One region of the Nocardia sp. NPDC059180 genome, then DNA from elsewhere that is predicted to be linked to it. Evidence: riboswitches for the same ligand, from Rfam matches in the RefSeq annotation. Region 1 holds a riboswitch; each other region holds the start of a gene.
What was found. A riboswitch is a leader RNA that binds a small molecule or an ion and turns the genes downstream of it on or off. The one in region 1 is predicted to bind cobalamin.
Positions count from the first base shown of each region.

Region 2: it holds a riboswitch for cobalamin, as region 1 does, so the genes downstream of both, ACFXNW_RS20850 (ABC transporter substrate-binding protein) here and metE (5-methyltetrahydropteroyltriglutamate--homocysteine S-methyltransferase) in region 1, are expected to answer to the same signal.
Region 3: it holds a riboswitch for cobalamin, as region 1 does, so the genes downstream of both, ACFXNW_RS03730 (CbtB-domain containing protein) here and metE (5-methyltetrahydropteroyltriglutamate--homocysteine S-methyltransferase) in region 1, are expected to answer to the same signal.

Region 1 covers NZ_JBHZBU010000003.1:365,715-371,668, forward strand. Annotated here, with positions in the region: gene metE (5-methyltetrahydropteroyltriglutamate--homocysteine S-methyltransferase) at 106-2,373, opposite strand; cobalamin riboswitch at 2,543-2,683, opposite strand; gene ACFXNW_RS12105 (pyruvate carboxylase) at 3,111-5,954, shown strand, end outside.
Region 2 covers NZ_JBHZBU010000006.1:341,210-347,163, reverse strand. Annotated here, with positions in the region: gene ACFXNW_RS20870 (RecQ family ATP-dependent DNA helicase) at 1-384, shown strand, start outside; gene ligD (non-homologous end-joining DNA ligase) at 477-1,442, shown strand; gene ACFXNW_RS20860 (D-isomer specific 2-hydroxyacid dehydrogenase family protein) at 1,511-2,455, shown strand; gene ACFXNW_RS20855 (MerR family transcriptional regulator) at 2,690-3,472, shown strand; cobalamin riboswitch at 3,535-3,656, shown strand; gene ACFXNW_RS20850 (ABC transporter substrate-binding protein) at 3,824-4,939, shown strand; gene ACFXNW_RS20845 (FecCD family ABC transporter permease) at 4,920-5,954, shown strand, end outside.
Region 3 covers NZ_JBHZBU010000001.1:797,171-803,124, forward strand. Annotated here, with positions in the region: gene ACFXNW_RS03705 (FMN-dependent NADH-azoreductase) at 1-15, shown strand, start outside; gene ACFXNW_RS03710 (DMT family transporter) at 18-338, shown strand; gene ACFXNW_RS03715 (SRPBCC domain-containing protein) at 398-853, shown strand; gene ACFXNW_RS03720 (OsmC family peroxiredoxin) at 912-1,355, shown strand; gene ACFXNW_RS03725 (CbtA family protein) at 1,413-2,198, opposite strand; gene ACFXNW_RS03730 (CbtB-domain containing protein) at 2,189-2,392, opposite strand; cobalamin riboswitch at 2,422-2,574, opposite strand; gene ACFXNW_RS03735 (antibiotic biosynthesis monooxygenase family protein) at 2,613-2,933, opposite strand; gene ACFXNW_RS03740 (alpha/beta fold hydrolase) at 3,013-3,792, shown strand; gene ACFXNW_RS03745 (A/G-specific adenine glycosylase) at 3,912-4,829, opposite strand; gene ACFXNW_RS03750 (carbonic anhydrase) at 4,931-5,554, shown strand; gene ACFXNW_RS03755 (hypothetical protein) at 5,677-5,954, shown strand, end outside.

The DNA.
Region 1 (5,954 bases):
CGGGAGAGACGGAGGGTTGAGAGGTGTGCAGTTGATGGGTGGGGAAAGCGGAGCTGGGCCGCACCTGTGAGGTGCGGCCCAGCTTCGTTCATCCGGTCGTGCTGATCAGCGCACGGCGCGGGCCGCGGCGACCATATTGCGTAGCGACGCCTCCACCTCGACTGGGCCGCGGGTCTTCAGGCCACAGTCGGGGTTGACCCACAGGCGCTCGGCGGGAACGGCTTTCAGCGCCGCACGCAGGGCGGTGGTGATCTCCTCGACACCGGGCACCCGGGGCGAGTGGATGTCGTAGACACCCGGCCCGACACCGAGATCGAATCCGGCGGCATTCAGATCATCGAGCACCTCCATATGCGAGCGCGCCGCTTCGATCGAGGTCACGTCGGCATCCAGGCCGGCGATCGCGTCGATCACCTCACCGAACTCCGAGTAGCACAGATGGGTGTGGATCTGGGTGGAGTCGGCGACACCGGAGGTCGCCAATCGGAACGCCTGCACCGACCAGTCCAGATAGGCCTGCTGATCGGAGGCCCGCAGCGGCAGCAGCTCGCGCAGCGCGGGCTCGTCCACCTGCACGATCCTGATGCCCGCGTCCTGCAGATCCACCGTCTCGTCCCGGATGGCAAGCGCCACCTGCCGCGCGGAATCTCCCAGCGGCTGGTCGTCACGGACGAACGACCAGGCCAGAATGGTGACCGGACCGGTAAGCATGCCCTTGACCGGCTTCTCGGTCAGCGACTGGGCGAAGCTGATCCAGTCGACGGTCATCGGCGCCGGACGGCTGACGTCACCGAACAGGATCGGCGGGCGCACGCACCGGGTGCCGTAGGACTGCACCCAGCCCAGATCGGTCGCCGCGAACCCGTCGAGCTGCTCGGCGAAGTACTGCACCATGTCGTTGCGTTCGGGCTCGCCGTGCACCAGCACGTCCAGCTCCAGCTTCTCCTGCAACGCCACGACATCGGCGATCTCATCACGCATCCGGCGCTCGTATTCGCTCTGGTCGATCTCACCCGAGCGCAGTGCCGCGCGCGCCAGCCGGATCGCCGAAGTCTGCGGGTACGAGCCGATAGTGGTGGTCGGCAGCGGGGGCAACTGCAGCCGCTCCTGCTGCAGGGTGCGCCGCTGTTCGGCCGGAGTGCGCCGGATGGCGTCGGGACCGAGTGCGTCGAGGCGGGCGCGGACCTGGGCGTTGCTGATCCGCGGGTCGGCCTTGCGGCTCGCCGATGCCGCACGCGCGGCGGCCAACTCGTCGGCGATCGCCTCCGTGCCTGTGCTCAGACCGGTCGCGAGCAGCCGCACCTCGGCGACCTTCTCGGCGCCGAATGCCAGCCACGAGCGCAGTGCGTCGTCCAGGCGGGTCTCGACCGCCAGCGAGTACGGCACATGCAGCAGCGAGCACGACGTGGACACCGCGAGCGAACCCGCGGACCCGAGCAGGGTGCCGAGAGTGGTCAGGGCGGCGTCCAGATCTGTGCGCCACACATTGCGTCCGTCGACCACACCGGCGACGAGCAGCTTGTTCGCCAGCGCGGGCACCGCCGCCACCTCGGCGACATCGGTACCCGAGGTCAGGTCGACGGCGATGCCTTCGATATCGGTGCCTGCCAATGTCGCCAGCGCACCGGCGGGCGTGCCGAAGTAGGTGGCGACCAGCACGGCCGGACGGCGCTGGGCCGCCGACAACTCGGTGTACACCTGCCGCACCACCGCGAGCTCGTCCTCGGTCAGATCGGTGACCAGGGCAGGCTCATCGATCTGTACCCAGCTCGCGCCTGCGTCGGCGAGCAGCCCCAGCAGTTCCCGGTACAGCGGAATCAGCTCGCCGACGCGGTCGAGTGCGGCCGCACCGCTGGTCTTGGCCAGCTTCAGGAAGGTGATCGGCCCGACGACGACCGGCCGGGCGGGCACCCCGAGTTCGATTGCCTCGCGCAGCTGGTCGAGCAGCGCCTTGGGGTGCAACGAGAACGTCGTCTCGGCACCGATTTCGGGAACGAGGTAGTGGTAGTTGGTGTCGAACCACTTGGTCATTTCCAGCGGTTCGACCGAGTCGTTGCCCCGCGCCGCGGCGAAATAGCGATCCAGCGGGTTCTCGATCCCAGCGACCCGCGGCGGCAGCGCGCCGAGCAGTACCGCGGTGTCGAGCACCTGGTCGTAGTAGGAGAAGGTGCCGACCGGAATCGAATCCAGTCCGGCGGCGAGCAATTCGGCGTACTGGGCGCGGCGCAGCTCGCGGGCGGTGTCATGCAATTGGTCCGCGTCGATGCGACCGGCCCAGTAGGACTCGGTGGCGCGTTTGAGTTCCCGGCGCGGCCCCACCCGGGGAAGTCCGAGAACCGTTGCGGTGAACGGGCTTGGCGAAAGTGCAGTCACGGTGTTCTCCAGTGCTGAAGTTCGACAGCCAATGCCGTTTTCGGGTGCGCGGACACCGATGAGACCCCGATGAACCCGGCCACCCGGCCGGGTCGAATGTCAACACTGGTGGCGGCGCCCGATCCACGAGGCGATGGCCGCCGGATACGGCGTATCCGGCACAACGGGCAGGTCTTCGGACTCGCGGGCACCGGCCGATTCGGCCGACCTACTGGCCGTCGCTTCCCAGGCTGTGTGCCCAGTGCTGATGACGGCGGTCGTTCCTGCTCACCGCTGCGGGACAGTCCCGGATTTCCACCGGGTTCCCTCTCGCCCGCCTGGTGGCGGGCTTCGACGCCGGGGCGGACGTTCGGGGCTCCTTGTCGTCCGGCCGGCGAACCAGCTGCAGTGCCCACGATAGTCCGGGCGGCATTCGAGTGGTGAGCCGACCGCCCGAGACCCTGATTCGCCTCGCCCGGCCGGCCGAATGTCCCGGGGGCTGACCGGCGAAGAGCGCGGGCTGCTGATGGGCGCCTCGGCTGGGCAACTGCGCGGGGGCCGGCGGCACCGTACCCGGGGTGGTGGTAACCCGCCAGTAACTACGGCGGTCAGCTTTGCGCACGGTTCGGCGCGCAGGCCGGTGAGATGTGACGGCCCGATGAACGCAACTTCGCAACCGTGCCATACCTAGTTGTGAAGATTCCTGCGAAGTGGACTTCGGTGTCGAACCACGCGGTGGCGGCGGGTACGTTAAGCCAATGTTCTCGAAAGTCTTGGTTGCCAACCGCGGCGAAATCGCCATCCGCGCCTTCCGCGCGGCCTACGAACTCGGCATCGGGACCGTGGCCGTCTTCCCGCATGAGGATCGCAACTCGGTCCACCGCCTGAAGGCGGACGAGGCCTATCAGATCGGCGAGGAAGGCCACCCCGTCCGGGCGTATCTGTCCATCGAGGCCATCATCGAGGCGGCCAAGACGGCCGGCGCGGACGCCATCTACCCCGGGTACGGCTTTCTGTCGGAGAACCCCGACCTCGCCGCCGCCTGCGCTCGCGAGGGCATCACCTTCATCGGCCCCTCCGCCGAGGTGCTCGAGCTGGCGGGTAACAAGGCGCGCGCCATCGCCGCGGCCAAGGCGGCCGGACTTCCGGTGCTGAACTCCAGCGAACCATCGGCAAACGTCGAGGAGTTGCTGGCGGCAGCCGAATCGATGGACTTCCCGGTCTTCGTCAAGGCCGTCGCCGGTGGCGGTGGTCGCGGTATGCGCCGGGTCGCCGCGCCCGCGCAGCTGCGCGAATCCATCGAGGCCGCCTCCCGCGAAGCCGAGTCGGCCTTCGGCGATCCCACCGTGTTCCTCGAACAGGCGGTGGTGAATCCGCGCCACATCGAGGTGCAGATCCTGGCCGACACCCAGGGCAATGTCATGCACCTGTTCGAGCGCGACTGCTCGGTGCAGCGGCGCCACCAGAAGGTGATCGAGCTCGCGCCCGCCCCGAACCTCGATCCCGAACTGCGGGAACGGATCTGCGCCGACGCGGTGGCCTTCGCCCGTCAGATCGGCTACAGCTGCGCCGGCACCGTGGAGTTCCTGCTCGACGAGCGCGGCAAGCACGTCTTCATCGAGATGAACCCGCGGATCCAGGTCGAGCACACGGTGACCGAGGAGATCACCGATGTCGACCTCGTGCAGTCGCAGCTGCGCATCGCCGCCGGTGAATCCCTCACCGATCTGGGCCTGAGTCAGGACACCGTCGCCATTCGCGGCGCGGCCATGCAGTGCCGGATCACCACCGAGGACCCGGCCAACGGGTTCCGCCCCGACACCGGCCGGATCACCGCCTACCGCACCCCGGGCGGCGCCGGTATCCGTCTCGACGGTGGCGCAAATCTGGGCGCCGAGATCGGCGCCTACTTCGACTCCATGCTGGTCAAGCTCACCTGCCGTGGACGCGACTTCCCGACCGCGGTCGCGCGGGCCCGCCGCGCGCTGGCCGAGTTCCGCATCCGCGGCGTCACGACCAATATCCCGTTCCTGCTCGCGGTGCTCGACGATCCGGACTTCCGGGCGGGCCGAGTTACCACGTCGTTCATCGACGAGCGTCCGCAGCTGCTGGATCTGCGCCGGTCTGCCGACCGTGGCACCAAGATCCTGGAGTACCTGGCCGACGTCACCGTCAACAAGCCGCACGGTGAACGCCCGACCGCGGTCTACCCGCACGACAAGCTGCCCGCCATCGATTTGTCGGTGCCGCCGCCGGACGGCTCGCGGCAGCGGCTGCTGACGCTTGGCCCCGAGGGTTTCGCGCGGGCGCTGCGTGAACAGGACGCGGTCGGGGTTACCGACACCACCTTCCGTGACGCGCATCAGTCCCTGCTGGCCACCCGAGTGCGTACCGGCGGGCTGCTCGCGGTCGCCGGGCATGTCGCCCGGTTGACGCCGGAACTGCTGTCGATCGAGGCATGGGGTGGTGCCACCTACGATGTGGCGCTGCGCTTCCTGCACGAGGATCCGTGGGAGCGGCTGGCGGCGCTGCGCGAGGCCGTCCCCAATATCTGTCTGCAGATGCTGTTGCGCGGGCGCAACACCGTCGGGTACACGCCGTATCCGGAGAAGGTGACCCGGGCCTTCGTCGCCGAAGCCACCACGACCGGTATCGATATCTTCCGCATCTTCGACGCGCTCAACAACGTCGATCAGATGCGTCCCGCCATCGATGCGGTGCGCGAGACCGGAACTGCGGTCGCCGAGGTCGCGATGAGCTACACCGGCGATCTGTCCAACCCGGACGAGAACATCTACACCCTCGACTACTACCTCAAGCTGGCCGAGCAGATCGTGGACGCCGGTGCGCACGTGCTGGCGATCAAGGACATGGCCGGTCTACTGCGCGCACCGGCCGCGGCCACCCTGGTGTCGGCGTTGCGCAGCAACTTCGACCTGCCGGTGCATGTGCACACCCACGACACCCCTGGCGGTCAGCTCGCGACCTACCTGGCGGCCTGGCAGGCAGGCGCGGACGCCGTCGACGGCGCGAGTGCCGCGATGGCGGGCACCACGAGTCAACCCGCGCTGTCGGCGATCGTCGCGGCCGCGGCGAACAGTCCCCGCGACACGGGCCTCGACCTGCGCAACGTCTGCGATCTGGAGCCGTACTGGGAGGCACTGCGCAAGGTGTACGCGCCCTTCGAATCCGGGCTGCCCGCCCCGACCGGACGCGTCTACACCCATGAGATCCCCGGTGGTCAGCTGTCGAACCTGCGTCAGCAGGCCATCGCGCTCGGCCTCGGCGATCGCTTCGAGGAGGTCGAGGCGAAGTACGCGGCTGCCGACCGCCTGCTCGGCCGGTTGGTGAAGGTGACCCCGTCGTCGAAGGTGGTAGGTGATTTGGCGCTGGCTCTCGTCGGCACCGGCGTCGACATTGCCGATTTCGCTTCCGACCCCGGTCGCTACGACATCCCGGATTCGGTGATCGGGTTCCTGCGCGGTGAACTCGGCACCCCTGCCGGTGGCTGGCCCGAACCGTTCCGCACCAAGGCGCTGGCCGGGCGCGGAGCCGCCAAGCCGGAAACCCCGCTCACCGCCGAGGACGAGGCAGGGCTGGCC
Region 2 (5,954 bases), on a different contig from region 1:
GCGGTGGTTCAGGCGTGCATCGCCGTACTGCGCGACTGGGATTGGGATACCCGGCCCACCTCCGTACTGGCCTTGGAATCGCCGACGCATCCGGCGCTGGCCGCAAGCGTCGCGGCCCGGCTCGCCGAGATCGGCAAACTCCGCGACCTCGGCACGATGCGAGTGCGGCCCGACCGGCCACCGGTGTCCGCGGTCAATTCCGCGCATCGGGTCGCTGCCCTGCACAACCTGTGGGAACTACCAGATCTCGGGGAGATGGACGGCCCGATCCTGCTGGTCGACGCCCTCACGGACTCCGGATGGACCTTCACCGCTGCCGCACATCAGCTACGCGCTGCCGGAGCTCCGGCAGTGCTGCCCTTCGCGCTCGCCATCCCGACCTGAGGCAGCGATTCTGACCCCCCATCGAGCCGATGGTTCCAGCACAGTTCTGGGGCGCGGCGTGGTTCGCCCGGACGATCCTCGCAGCACACGTTATGGTCGGGAACGTGGCCAGCAGCAAGGGGGCGGCTATCGAGCTCGATGTCGGGGACAGGCTGGTTCGTGTCTCCAATCCCGATCGGGTCTACTTCCCCGAATCCGGTGCCACCAAGCTCGACCTGGTGCAGTACTACCTGAGCGTCGGGGACGGGATCGTCAATGCGCTTCGGGATCGGCCGTGCATGCTGCACCGGTTTCCGAAGGGGCTGGCCGGCGACAAGGTGCATCAGAAGCGGTTGCCTGCGGGGGCACCGGATTGGGTGCCGACGGTGCGGGTGTTCTTCCCTCGCTATGGTCGGCATGCCGACGAGCTGTGTGTGTCGGAACTCGCGGATGTTATTTGGGCGGTGCAGATGTCGACGGTGGAGTTCCATCCGTGGAATTCGCGTCGCGCCGATACCGAACGTCCGGACGAGTGGCGGATCGATCTGGATCCGATGCCCGACTGCCCGTGGTCTCGGGTTCAGCACGTGGCCGGTGTGGTGCATGAGGTGCTCGACGAGATCGGGGCGGTGGGCTGGCCGAAGACCTCTGGCGGGCACGGGCTGCACGTCTACGTCCGGATCGCGCCGGAGTGGGGATTCCAGGATGTCCGGCGTGCCGCGCTCGCTTTCGCCCATGAGGTCGAGCGGCGCGCACCCGATGACGTGACCACCACCTGGTGGCGTCGGGATCGCGATCCGAAACTGCTGTTCGTCGACTACAACCAGAACGCCCGCGACCACACCATCGCCGCCGCGTACTCGGTGCGCGGAGTGCCCGAAGCCACCGTCTCCACCCCGGTGACCTGGGACGAGATCCCCGATATCCACCCGCGCGATTTCACCATCGCCACCGTGCCGTCCCGCTACCAGCAGCTCGGAGACCTGCATGCGGGCATCGACGACGCCGTCTTCGAACTGGACAGCCTGATCGAGTGGGCCGACCGGGACAAGGTCGAGCTGGACGAGGACGAGGACTGACCGGAGCCTGGCGCTCGTCGAGTACGTTCGGTCCGAAGACGGCCGAGGTGAGCGAAGGAGGTCCGAGGATGAGCGGCACAGACGTGGCGATCGCGATCGGCCCGGGCGAACAGCCGATACTCGAGCAGGCGGTGACCGAGGCCGGCGCCCGCATCGTCGACTTGGCAAACGCCCGCGCCCTGGTCTGGAACGGACCGCCGACACAATTCCCGGACCGGCTCCCTTCCGGTATCGAATGGGTGCAACTCAATGCGGCCGGCGTGGAGGACTGGTTCGACGCCGGTGTCTTCGACCGGTTCCCTCGGGTCCGATTCACCTCCGCCGCAGGCGCATACGCCGCTAGCGTTGCCGAGCACACGCTGATGTTGCTGCTGGCCGGAGTGCGTTATCTCCCGGAGCATCTGCGGGCCGCGAGCTGGCGGCAGCGGGAGTTCTTCCCGCATGTCGGTTCGCTGCGCGGCGCCACCGTCGCCATTGTCGGGGCGGGCGGAATCGGACGCGCGCTCATCCCGATGCTGACGCCGCTGGGCGCACAGATCATCGCGGTCAATCGTTCCGGACGCCCGGTCACCGGGCCGGGTATCACCGATTCGGTGGAGACGGTGCGCGCCGACGATCTCGCGAGCGTGTGGTCCCGCACCGATCATGTGGTGATCGCGGCCCCGGCCACCGCCGAGACCCGGCATCTGATCGGCGCGAAGGAGTTGGCGCAACTGAAGCCGACGTCGTGGGTGATCAACGTGGCGCGCGGCAGCCTCGTCGACACCGATGCCCTGGTCGAGGCGTTGCGCACGAACGCTATCGGCGGCGCGGGGCTCGATGTCACCGATCCCGAACCGCTACCAGACGGTCATCCGCTCTGGAATCTTCCCAATGCCATTGTCACCCCGCATGACTCGAATCCACCGCAGCTGCGCATGGCGGCATTCGCCGAACACGTGACCGACAACGTCACCCGTTTCGAAGCCGGTGCGGACCTGCTTGCACCGATCGACCCGCAGCGCGGTTACTGACCTCACGCGGCGGCGACCAGCTTGCTCCCACCGCGACCACGCGACCGCTCGCGCCCGGCCGCTCGCCGACCCGACGGGAGGGCATCGACCGGAGTCCGCGATCACCATCGCTCCCGACTTCGATGACACGCGGCGGTGTCCGGCGCATCGGCCGGTGGGCGCTACACTCGGGCGGTCGACGGCCGTGGCGCCCGCCGGTCCGGCGCGGGTGGGGTTTGCGAGGGAGGTGCAGCGATGCCGAACTACCGCATCGACGATCTCGCGCGCGCCGCAGGCACCACCAGCCGCAATGTCCGCGCCTATCAGGAACGCGGGCTGCTGCCGCCGCCGGTCGGCAAGAACGGCCGCGCCAGCATCTACGACGACACCCACCTGGAACGGCTGCGGTTGATCGACTCGCTGCTGCAGCGCGGTTTCACCACCGCCCATATCGCCGATTTCATCACTAGCTGGGAGACCGGCAAGGATCTCACCGAGGTGCTCGGGCTGCAGCACGCGGTGACGGCGACTTGGGCCAAAGATGAGCCGTTCGAGGTGTCGCGGGAGTTGATCGGCTCTATCCTCGGGCCCGATACCGATGACCTCGTCGAGCAGTTGCGCCGGATGGATCTGGTCCGCATCGAGAACGACACCGTCGTCTTCACCGACACCCAGCTGCTCACCTCCTTCGCCGAACTCGACGAATACGGGCTCGACCTACGCACCCTGATCAGCGTGCACACCCAGGTCGCCGCTCACATCGACGACATCACCAAGATCATGATCACCGCGGCGCGCAAACACATCGTCGACGAGCACGGCCCCGGCTGGCTACCGGAAACCAGCGAGGAGATCGCGCAGACGACGGCCATGCTCAACAAGATGCGCGAACTGAGCGTCGCGTCGGTGCACAGCACTCTGGCCCGCTCCCTGGACACCAATCTGCGCCGCGAACTGGGTGAATACCTCGAAACCGCCGCCGATCGCGATCGCAAACGCACCCCGGCCAACTCCGACGAATCCGAGAGGCGCCGGTAGCCCGAGCCCCCCACGGCTACGCGGTGTTGGCTAGCATGAGCTCGAAAACCCGCGGTGGGAGCCAGGAAGCCGGTGCGAATCCGGCACGGTCCCGCCACTGTTATCGGGGAGTCGGCCCCAACGACGACCACGGCCGCAAGGCTGGAAGGTCGGGGCCCGCGTCGATCCGGGAGTCAGGAGACTGACCCGCCGCGGAACACCACCACGGGGCGAGGACCCCGGGGGCGGCCATTCATCCGCGTCGTCACCACCGGCGGCCGGTCGGCGACTCGTGCACCACGCGGCAATACCGCGCCACGCACCCCGCGAATGCTGTTCTCGTGTCCCACCTTCGACGCGAGAGGAACGACATTGCCGGATACGAGGGTCACCCGCGTCGAGATCACCCGCCGTAGTTTGCTGACCGGGCTGCTCGCCGCCGCCACCCTGCCCGCGATCGCCGCGTGCGCTCACGCCGGTTCCGCGAATACCGGTGCCGGACCGACAGTGACCGACTTGACCGGCCGCACTGTCGTCCTGCCGGGCCCGGTGCGCCGGGTCGTCACGATCCCCATGCCCGCCGCCTCGATGATGATCGCGGTGGCCGGACGTCCGGATGTGCTTGCGGGCATGAACGCCGCCTCGGCGACCGCCATCCGTGACGGTTTCCTCGGCGAGGTGCATCCGCAGCTGCTGTCGGTCCGCACCGATGTGGCCGGCGCCGAGTTCGCGCCGAATGTGGAGAGCATCCTCGCCGCCGAGCCGGATGTGGTGGTGCAGTGGGGCGATCGCGGTGCGGGCATTCTCGACCCGCTGCGCAATGCGGGCTTGACGGTGGTGTCGCTCACCTATGGCACGCAAGAGGATCTGGAGGGCGCCGTCGCGCTGTACGGCGAACTGCTCGGCGCCACCGACCGCTCCGCTCGGATCGTCGACGGCATGCGTCAGCGGCGCGACCGGCTGACCGAGCGCCGTCCGGTGGGTGCGCCGCCGTCGGTGCTGTACCTGTTCGGCGATGCGGACGGGCTGCACGTGGCAGGCGCCGGGTCCTACAACCATTTCGTCACCGAACTGGTCGGCGCGCGGAATCCGGCCGCCGCGATCGCACAGCAGCGCGCCGTCGTCGGAATAGAGCAACTGCTGGCTTGGGACCCCGACATCATCCTGGTCGGCAATTTCGGTCCGACGCTGCCGGAGGACCTCTACGGCAACGCCGCGCTGGCGAGCTTGCGCGCGGTGCGGGAGCGTCGCGTCTACAAGGTTCCGCTCGGCGGCTACCGGTGGGACCCGCCCAGCCAGGAGTCACCGCTGATGTGGGAATGGCTCGCCGGGCTCGTGCACGGCACGGGTGCGCCTGGTCTGCGTTCGGAGGTCGTGCGCGACTATGGGTTCCTGTACGGCGCTGAACCCAGCGATGCGCAATTGGACACGATCTTGCAGGTCCGCGCCAATGCCGAATCGCGGGGCTATGCAGATTTCGGCCGCTGAGCGGGCGCCGCGGCAAGCGGGCAGCGACCCGCGGAAACGACGTCGCGCCGCCACGATCTGCCTGCCCTTGGCCGTCGTCGCCATCGGGATCGCCGCACTCGGAGTCGGCCGGTACTCGATCGGAGTCGTCGATGTCACCCGGATCCTGCTCGGCCAGGTGCTGCCGTTGGATCCGAGCTGGTCGCAAGCTCAGGAAGCGGCGGTGCTGCGGGTGCGCCTGCCGCGAGTGCTGCTGTCGATGCTGATCGGTGCGGGATTGGCGGTGTGCGGGGTGGTGTTGCAGGCGGTGTTCGGCAACCCGATCGTGAGCTCGCAGATCATCGGTGTCTCCTCGGGTGCGTCGTTCGGCGGCGCGCTCGCGATCGTGCTCGGGCTCGGTTCGGCGGCACTGGTACTGGGCGCGTTCGGTTTCGGCCTGGTGGCTCTGGTCGCGGTGTTCCTGACCAGCCGCACGCGCGGGCCCGCACCACCGTTGACGATCGTGCTGTCCGGAATCGTGGTCGGCGCGTTCTTCTCCGCGCTGGTCTCCCTGCTGACCTATCTCGCCGACCCCTACGGTGAACTGCAGTCGATCGTGTTCTGGCTGCTGGGCAGCCTCGCGACCGCGACCTACGGCAAGGTGGCGATCGCCGCGGTGCCGGTACTGCTCGGTGGGGCCTTGATCTGTGCGTTGCGCTGGCGGATCAATCTGCTGTCCCTCGGCGATGACGACGCGGCCACGCTCGGTGTGCGTCCTGCCCGGTTGCGCTGGACGCTGCTGGTGGCGGTGGCCGCCATCGTGGCGGGCGCGGTCGCGGTCAGTGGGGTCATCGGCTGGGTGGGGCTGGTGGTACCGCATCTGGCGCGGCTGTGGGTCGGCCCCGACCATCGGTTGCTGATCCCGGTGAGTATCGGTCTCGGGGCCGCCTACCTCACGGTGATCGACACCGTCACCCGCAACCTCGGGGCCGCCGAGATACCGCTCGGGGTGCTCACGGCCCTCGTCGGCGCGCCCGTGTTCCTCGTCCTGTTGCAG
Region 3 (5,954 bases), on a different contig from region 1:
GCCGGGGAGTACTGACGATGAGCTGGTTGATCCTAGGATTCGCGGGACTGGTGGAGATCGCCTGGTCCCAGAGCATCAAGCCGACCGAGAACTTCACCCGCCCACTGCCGACGCTGCTGTGCTTCGTGCTCGGGGCGTTCGCGGTCTACCTGTTGTCGCGGGCGATGCAGTCGCTTCCGGTCGGCACCGCGTACGCGGTCTTCACCGGCATCGGCGCGGTCGGTGCGATCGTGCTCGGCATGGTCGTGCATCGTGATCCGTTGAGCGCGGGCCGGTTTCTGGCGATGTCGCTGATCGTCGGCGGAATCGTGCTGGCCAAGGTGACCAATCCCGGCTGATCGCCGACCGGTCCGGCAAACGGTTCGACGGTTCCGCGAGCGCGGGTAAGGTCGGTCTGATGGTCGATCAGCACGTGCGTTTTCCGGACCTGTCGGCACGGCCTTATGAGCTCACCGTCGAGCGTGTCATGGCCGCCTCACCGGCATTGTTGTACCTGGCTTTGACCCAGGGCTTCGATATCTGGTTCGCGATACCCGATTCGGTCCGCATGCGTCCGCAGGTGGGTGAACCCTTCTACTTCGAAGCCGACAATCAGGGCACGCCCGTGCCGCATTACGGCCGCTTCCTGCGGCTCGAGCCCGACCGGCTCGTCGAGCTGACCTGGGTCAGCGGCGAGGGCGGCACCGAGGGCGCGGAGACGGTGGTGCGGATGGATTTCGTCCACCAGCCACGAGGTATTCGAATCAAGCTGCGGCACAGTGGGTTTCCGAACAAGGAAGCCTGTGATCGGCACCGCGCCGCCTGGCCCGCGGTGCTGGAACAGCTGGACAAGCGAACGGCTGCCGCGAGTTGAGCTCTGCGGGTAGGTTCGAGCCGGAACCCTCGCAATTTCGATAGTGGAAAGGACTGTGATGCCTACACGTACCGCGCGCACCGCATGGACCGGCGGCCTGCAGGACGGCACCGGACAGGTCGAGCTGGCCAGCTCGGGTGCAGGCAAGTACGACGTGTCGTTCCCGAAGCGCGCCGCCGACGCCGCTGACGGCACCACCAGCCCGGAGGAGCTGATCGCCGCGGCGCATTCGTCCTGCTACGCGATGGCACTGTCGGCCGAGATCGGCAATGCCGGCGCGACGCCGCGCAGCCTCGACGTCACCGCCGATGTCACCCTCGGCCCGGACCCGGCAGGCGGCTTCCGTATCAGCGGAGTGAAGATCACCGTCCGTGGTCAGGTCGACGGTCTCGACGCCGCCGGTTTCATCACCGCCGCCGAGGCCGCCAAGGCAGGCTGCCCGGTCAGCAAGGCGCTGGCCGGCGTCGACAACATCACCCTGGACGCCGCACTGGAGTCCTGAGACAGAAAAAGGGCGGTGCCGGTCATGCGACCGGCGCCGCCCTTTCTGGATTGCGGGTCAGGCTGCGGCAGCCGCCTCCGGCACCGCAGTACTGGTGCGGTTGGCGAATTCGGTGAGCAGCGCATAGCCGAGGCCGAGGCAGGCCCACAGCGTCGTCGATACCGCGAGGGAGGACACCCGGAACTCCCAGAGCAGACTTGCCGGGAAGTCGGCGCCGACCTCGTTCACACCGGGGAGCACGATGTAGCCGATCGCGGTGAGCAGCACGAACGTGCCGACACCGGCCGTCAGCCGCAGCGTATCGAGCCGACCGGCGAGCAGCTTCCACACATACACTCCGGCGCCGACCGCGACCAGGCCGAGCAGCACCGCCGCCACCCACAGCAGCGTCCGGTCGTTGATCGTCTCCGGATCGCCGACGGCAGGCGGATTGGCCGGGTACTTGAAGAACGGCACGGCGATGATCGCGGCCCAGCCGCCGATGCCGAGTCCGAGTGCGAGTTTCGGCCCGGACAGCGCGGTGTAGCGACGCGCGACATGAGCGACGGCGGCGAAGATCGCGCCGAACGCCAGACCCGCGAGGCCGAGCGCGAGGAATTGGCCCGCCTGCTGGCCGGAGCGGCTGACCAGCGGTTCTTCCTCGTCGCCATGGCTGTGTCCACCACCGCCGGCCGCCTCGCCGTGCGCCGATTCGGCGGCCGCATTGGCCTCCTCGATGGCGATCGCGGCTTCGACCTTGGGTTCGCCGACGAAATAGCCGACCGTGCCCGCCAGCAGACCGGCGATCAGACCGGCCAGCAGACCACGCAGCAACAGGGTGCGCAGAGTTCCGATCAGTGGCACGGAAGGCCCAGTAGGTGACGACCGTCGTGCATCAGCTCATGCATGTACATCCCGCTGCGCGAGATGGCACCCTGATCGAATCCGACCAGGTACAGCGTGAGCAGCGCGAGCAGTACGACACCGACCGTGATGAGCACGGTTGCCAGGGAATCGGTGACCCGGGCGGATGCGCCAGGGGAGTGCACGATGGCCATTCCAGTCCTCCTTGGGAAACTCGCGTCCCGTCGAGTGGTCGCGGAGGTGCCGGTGTCTGGCTTTTCCGGCACCGAACTCGGTGGCTGGAACACAGTGGCGCGACCGCTCCGGAATTGCACCGGATTACCGCGTCACCTTCGCGTTTGTCCTTCGAACTGTGACACCCCACAGCGGCCGTCGTCAATACAGCGTGGCGACGGCGGCCGTTGCGGGATGGTCTCAGCCGGCGGACGAGGCCTTGCCCGTGACGTCGAGGACGACCTCGAATTCGAGCAGCGAGGCACCAGTGGCGACCGGCTTGGTCTGCTGGCCCGCGTGTGCCTCGCGGGCCGGTCCATCGCGCCATGCCGCGAAGGATTCTTCCGAATCCCACTGGGTGACCACGAAGTAGCGGTTCTCGCCCGCGGTCGGCCGCAGCAGCTGGAAGCCGAGGAAGCCCGGCGAGTTCTCCACCGCGTGCGCCCGATGGGCGAAGCGCTTCTCCAGCTCGGGGCCCGCGCCCTCGGGAATCTCGATCGCATTGATCTTCACAACAGACATGCCTCGATTGTGCACCTTCCTCCTGTGCGGACCGGCGGGTGCGATCGGTATCACCGGCCGGTGCGGCACAATCGCGGACGTGTTGTACGACGAGGGCGGGACGGGCACGCCGCTGGTGCTGCTGCACGGCCTGATGGGTAGTGCCCGCACCTGGAGTGATCATCTGGATTGGCTGCGCGGTTTCGGGCACGTGTACACCTTCGACGCGGCCGGGCACGGCAGGCCTGCGCCCGCCGAGCTGAGCACCGAGGCATTCGTCGCCGATCTGGCCGCCGCGACCGAGCCCATCACCGAGCCGATGGTGGTGATCGGGCATTCGATGGGTGGGCTGCATGCCTGGATGTTCACCGCGCAGTTCCCAGAACGGGTGAAAGCGCTGGTGGTCGAGGATATGGCCCCCGATTTCACCGGCCGCACCGCCGCGCACTGGGCGGCCATGATCGAGGCCTGGCCGCAGCCGTTCCCGGACGAGGCCGCGGTACTCGACTTCTTCGGCCCGGTCGCCGGACGCTATTTCCTCGCCTCGTTCGAGCGCGGCCCCGACGGCTACCGCCTGCACGGCTCGGTGTCGACGTTTCGCGATATCTCCGAGGAGTGGGGGACCAGGGACTTCTGGACTCAGTGGCGCACAGTTCGCGTGCCCGCACTGCTGCTGGAGGGTGAGTACACCATCACCCCGCCGGGGCAGATGCGGGCGATGGCGGCCGTGCACCCCGGGGCCGAGTATGTGCTCATCCCCGATGCAGGGCATCTGGTCCACGACGATCAACCCGGTCGTTATCGCGCCGAAGTGAGCCGGTTCTTGAACCGCGTTCTCGCGGTCGCTGGCAGCGACGAAGGTGTGATCAACGGCGCGTAAGCGGGTCGAGTTCGCGTAAGTGGCTCGAGTTCGCGTAAGTGGGTCGAGTTCGCGTAAGTGGGTCGAGTTCGCGCCGCCGCATGAATATCAACGTCGGCAACGCAGAGGGCCGTGCCCGATCAGCTGCCGGGTTCGACGTGCCCGGTTTCGCCGGCCAGCGCGAACAGCCCGTCGGCCGTCTGCTCGATCAACCCGTCGACCAGCAGGGAATCCAGAGCGCGATCGCGCTGGCCTGGATCGCGGGTCCAGGCCATATCGAGCCGCACCCGTTCCACCGGCCCGGACGAATCACGCAACACGTCCATGAGCCGTCCTCGGGCCTGTCGATCGGTTCCCTCGTACTTCTGCGTCCGCCGCACCACCTGCGACGCAGGCCTGCCCGCCTCGATCCACGCGCACCGGGGCAGCGGGCAGTCGTCGCAGCCGGGGGTGCGTGCGGTGCAGACGAGCGCGCCCAGCTCCATCAGCGCGGCGGAGAACGTCGCGGCACGGGGGACCGGCTCCGGCAGCAGCGCCTCGGTCTCGCGCAGATCCCGTGCCGACGGGTTGCCCGCGTCAGCGCGGCCGTGCACGGCGCGGGCGACCACGCGACGAACGTTGGTGTCCACCACCGGGACTCGCTGCCCGTACGCGAAACACGCGACGGCCCGCGCGGTGTAATCGCCGATCCCGGGCAGGCCGAGCAGGACCTCGACATCCTCGGGCACCCGATCGCCGTGCTCGGTCGCCAGCACCCGCGCGCATTCGTGCAGCCGCAGCGCGCGCCGCGGGTATCCGAGCTTGCCCCATGCCCGCAGCACCTCCGCCTGCGAGGACGCCGCCATGGCCGAGGGCACCGGCCAGCGGGCCACCCATTCCCGCCAGATCGGCTCGACCCGCGCCACCGGGGTCTGCTGCAGCATGATCTCGCTCATCAGGATCTGCCAGGCGCTCACCCCGGGGTGTCGCCAGGGGAGGTCACGCGCGGTAACCCGGTACCAGTCCAGCAGGGCGTCGGCGTCCACCGGGACATGTACTCCAATCGGCGTCGTTCTCATGTGCTGCTCACCGTGCTCGTTCGGGCCTGGCCAGACGGTGTTTTCGGGTCCGTAACGGATACCGACTCGTCGGTAACACACAATCTGTGCAAAATGGACACATGCCTCAGTCGAACCCGATCAGCGCTTGGAAGTCCCTTCGCAACGGCAACGACCGTTTCGTCAACGGCACGTTGCAGCATCCTAATCAGGGGGCCGCAGACCGAGCCAAGCTCGTCGGAGGCCAGCATCCGACAGCCATCCTCTTCGGTTGCGGAGACTCCCGTGTCGCCGCCGAACTCATCTTCGACCAGGGCCTCGGCGATATGTTCGTGGTCCGCACCGCGGGACACGTCATCGACTCCTCGGTGCTCGGTTCCATCGAATACGGCGTGGAAATCCTGAACGTGCCGCTGATCGTGGTCTTCGGCCACGACAGCTGCGGTGCGGTGAAGGCGACCCTCGACGCCCTCGACGGTGGCGAGGTGCCGGGCGGGTTCATCCGCAGCATCGTCGAGCGCGTGACCCCATCTGTCCTGCTCGGCCGCCGCGAAGGTCTGTCCAGCGTCGACGAGCTCGAGGCGCGCCACGTGGTCGAGACCGCCGACCTGCTGCGTCAGCGCTCCTCGATCATCGCTGACCGGGTCGCGAGCGGCCAGCTCGCGATTGCCTGTGTCACTTACAAATTGGCCGACGGCGAGGCGAAGCTGCACGGCTCGATCGGCGATATCGGCGAGGTCGCCTGAGCCGCGAACGCTCGTATTTGCCCAGCTCCTGGGGTGTGAAGGGGCCTGGACCGACACGGTTCACGCCCCGACACGCCGTGCCCCTGAGTTGCTGTGCCGAGCGGTGCGCTTACCGTTGAGTCGTGCTGGAACCGAACGGACCGCTGCCTCCGGAGATCTATTGGCGGCGTCGTGTTTTTGCCATCGGCGTACTGGTCGTCGCGCTCGTGCTGGTGATCTGGCTGGTGGTCGCGGTATCGCGCGGTGGAGATTCGCCCGGCGATACGACGGCGGCGGCAACGTCGTCGACGGAGACGAACAAGCCCGCGGGTCAGGCTTCGACCAAGAAGGAATCGTCGGCCGCGCCCGAGTCGAAACCGTCCGAATCCGCGACGCCGAGCAGTGGTGCGCCGGTCGCCGC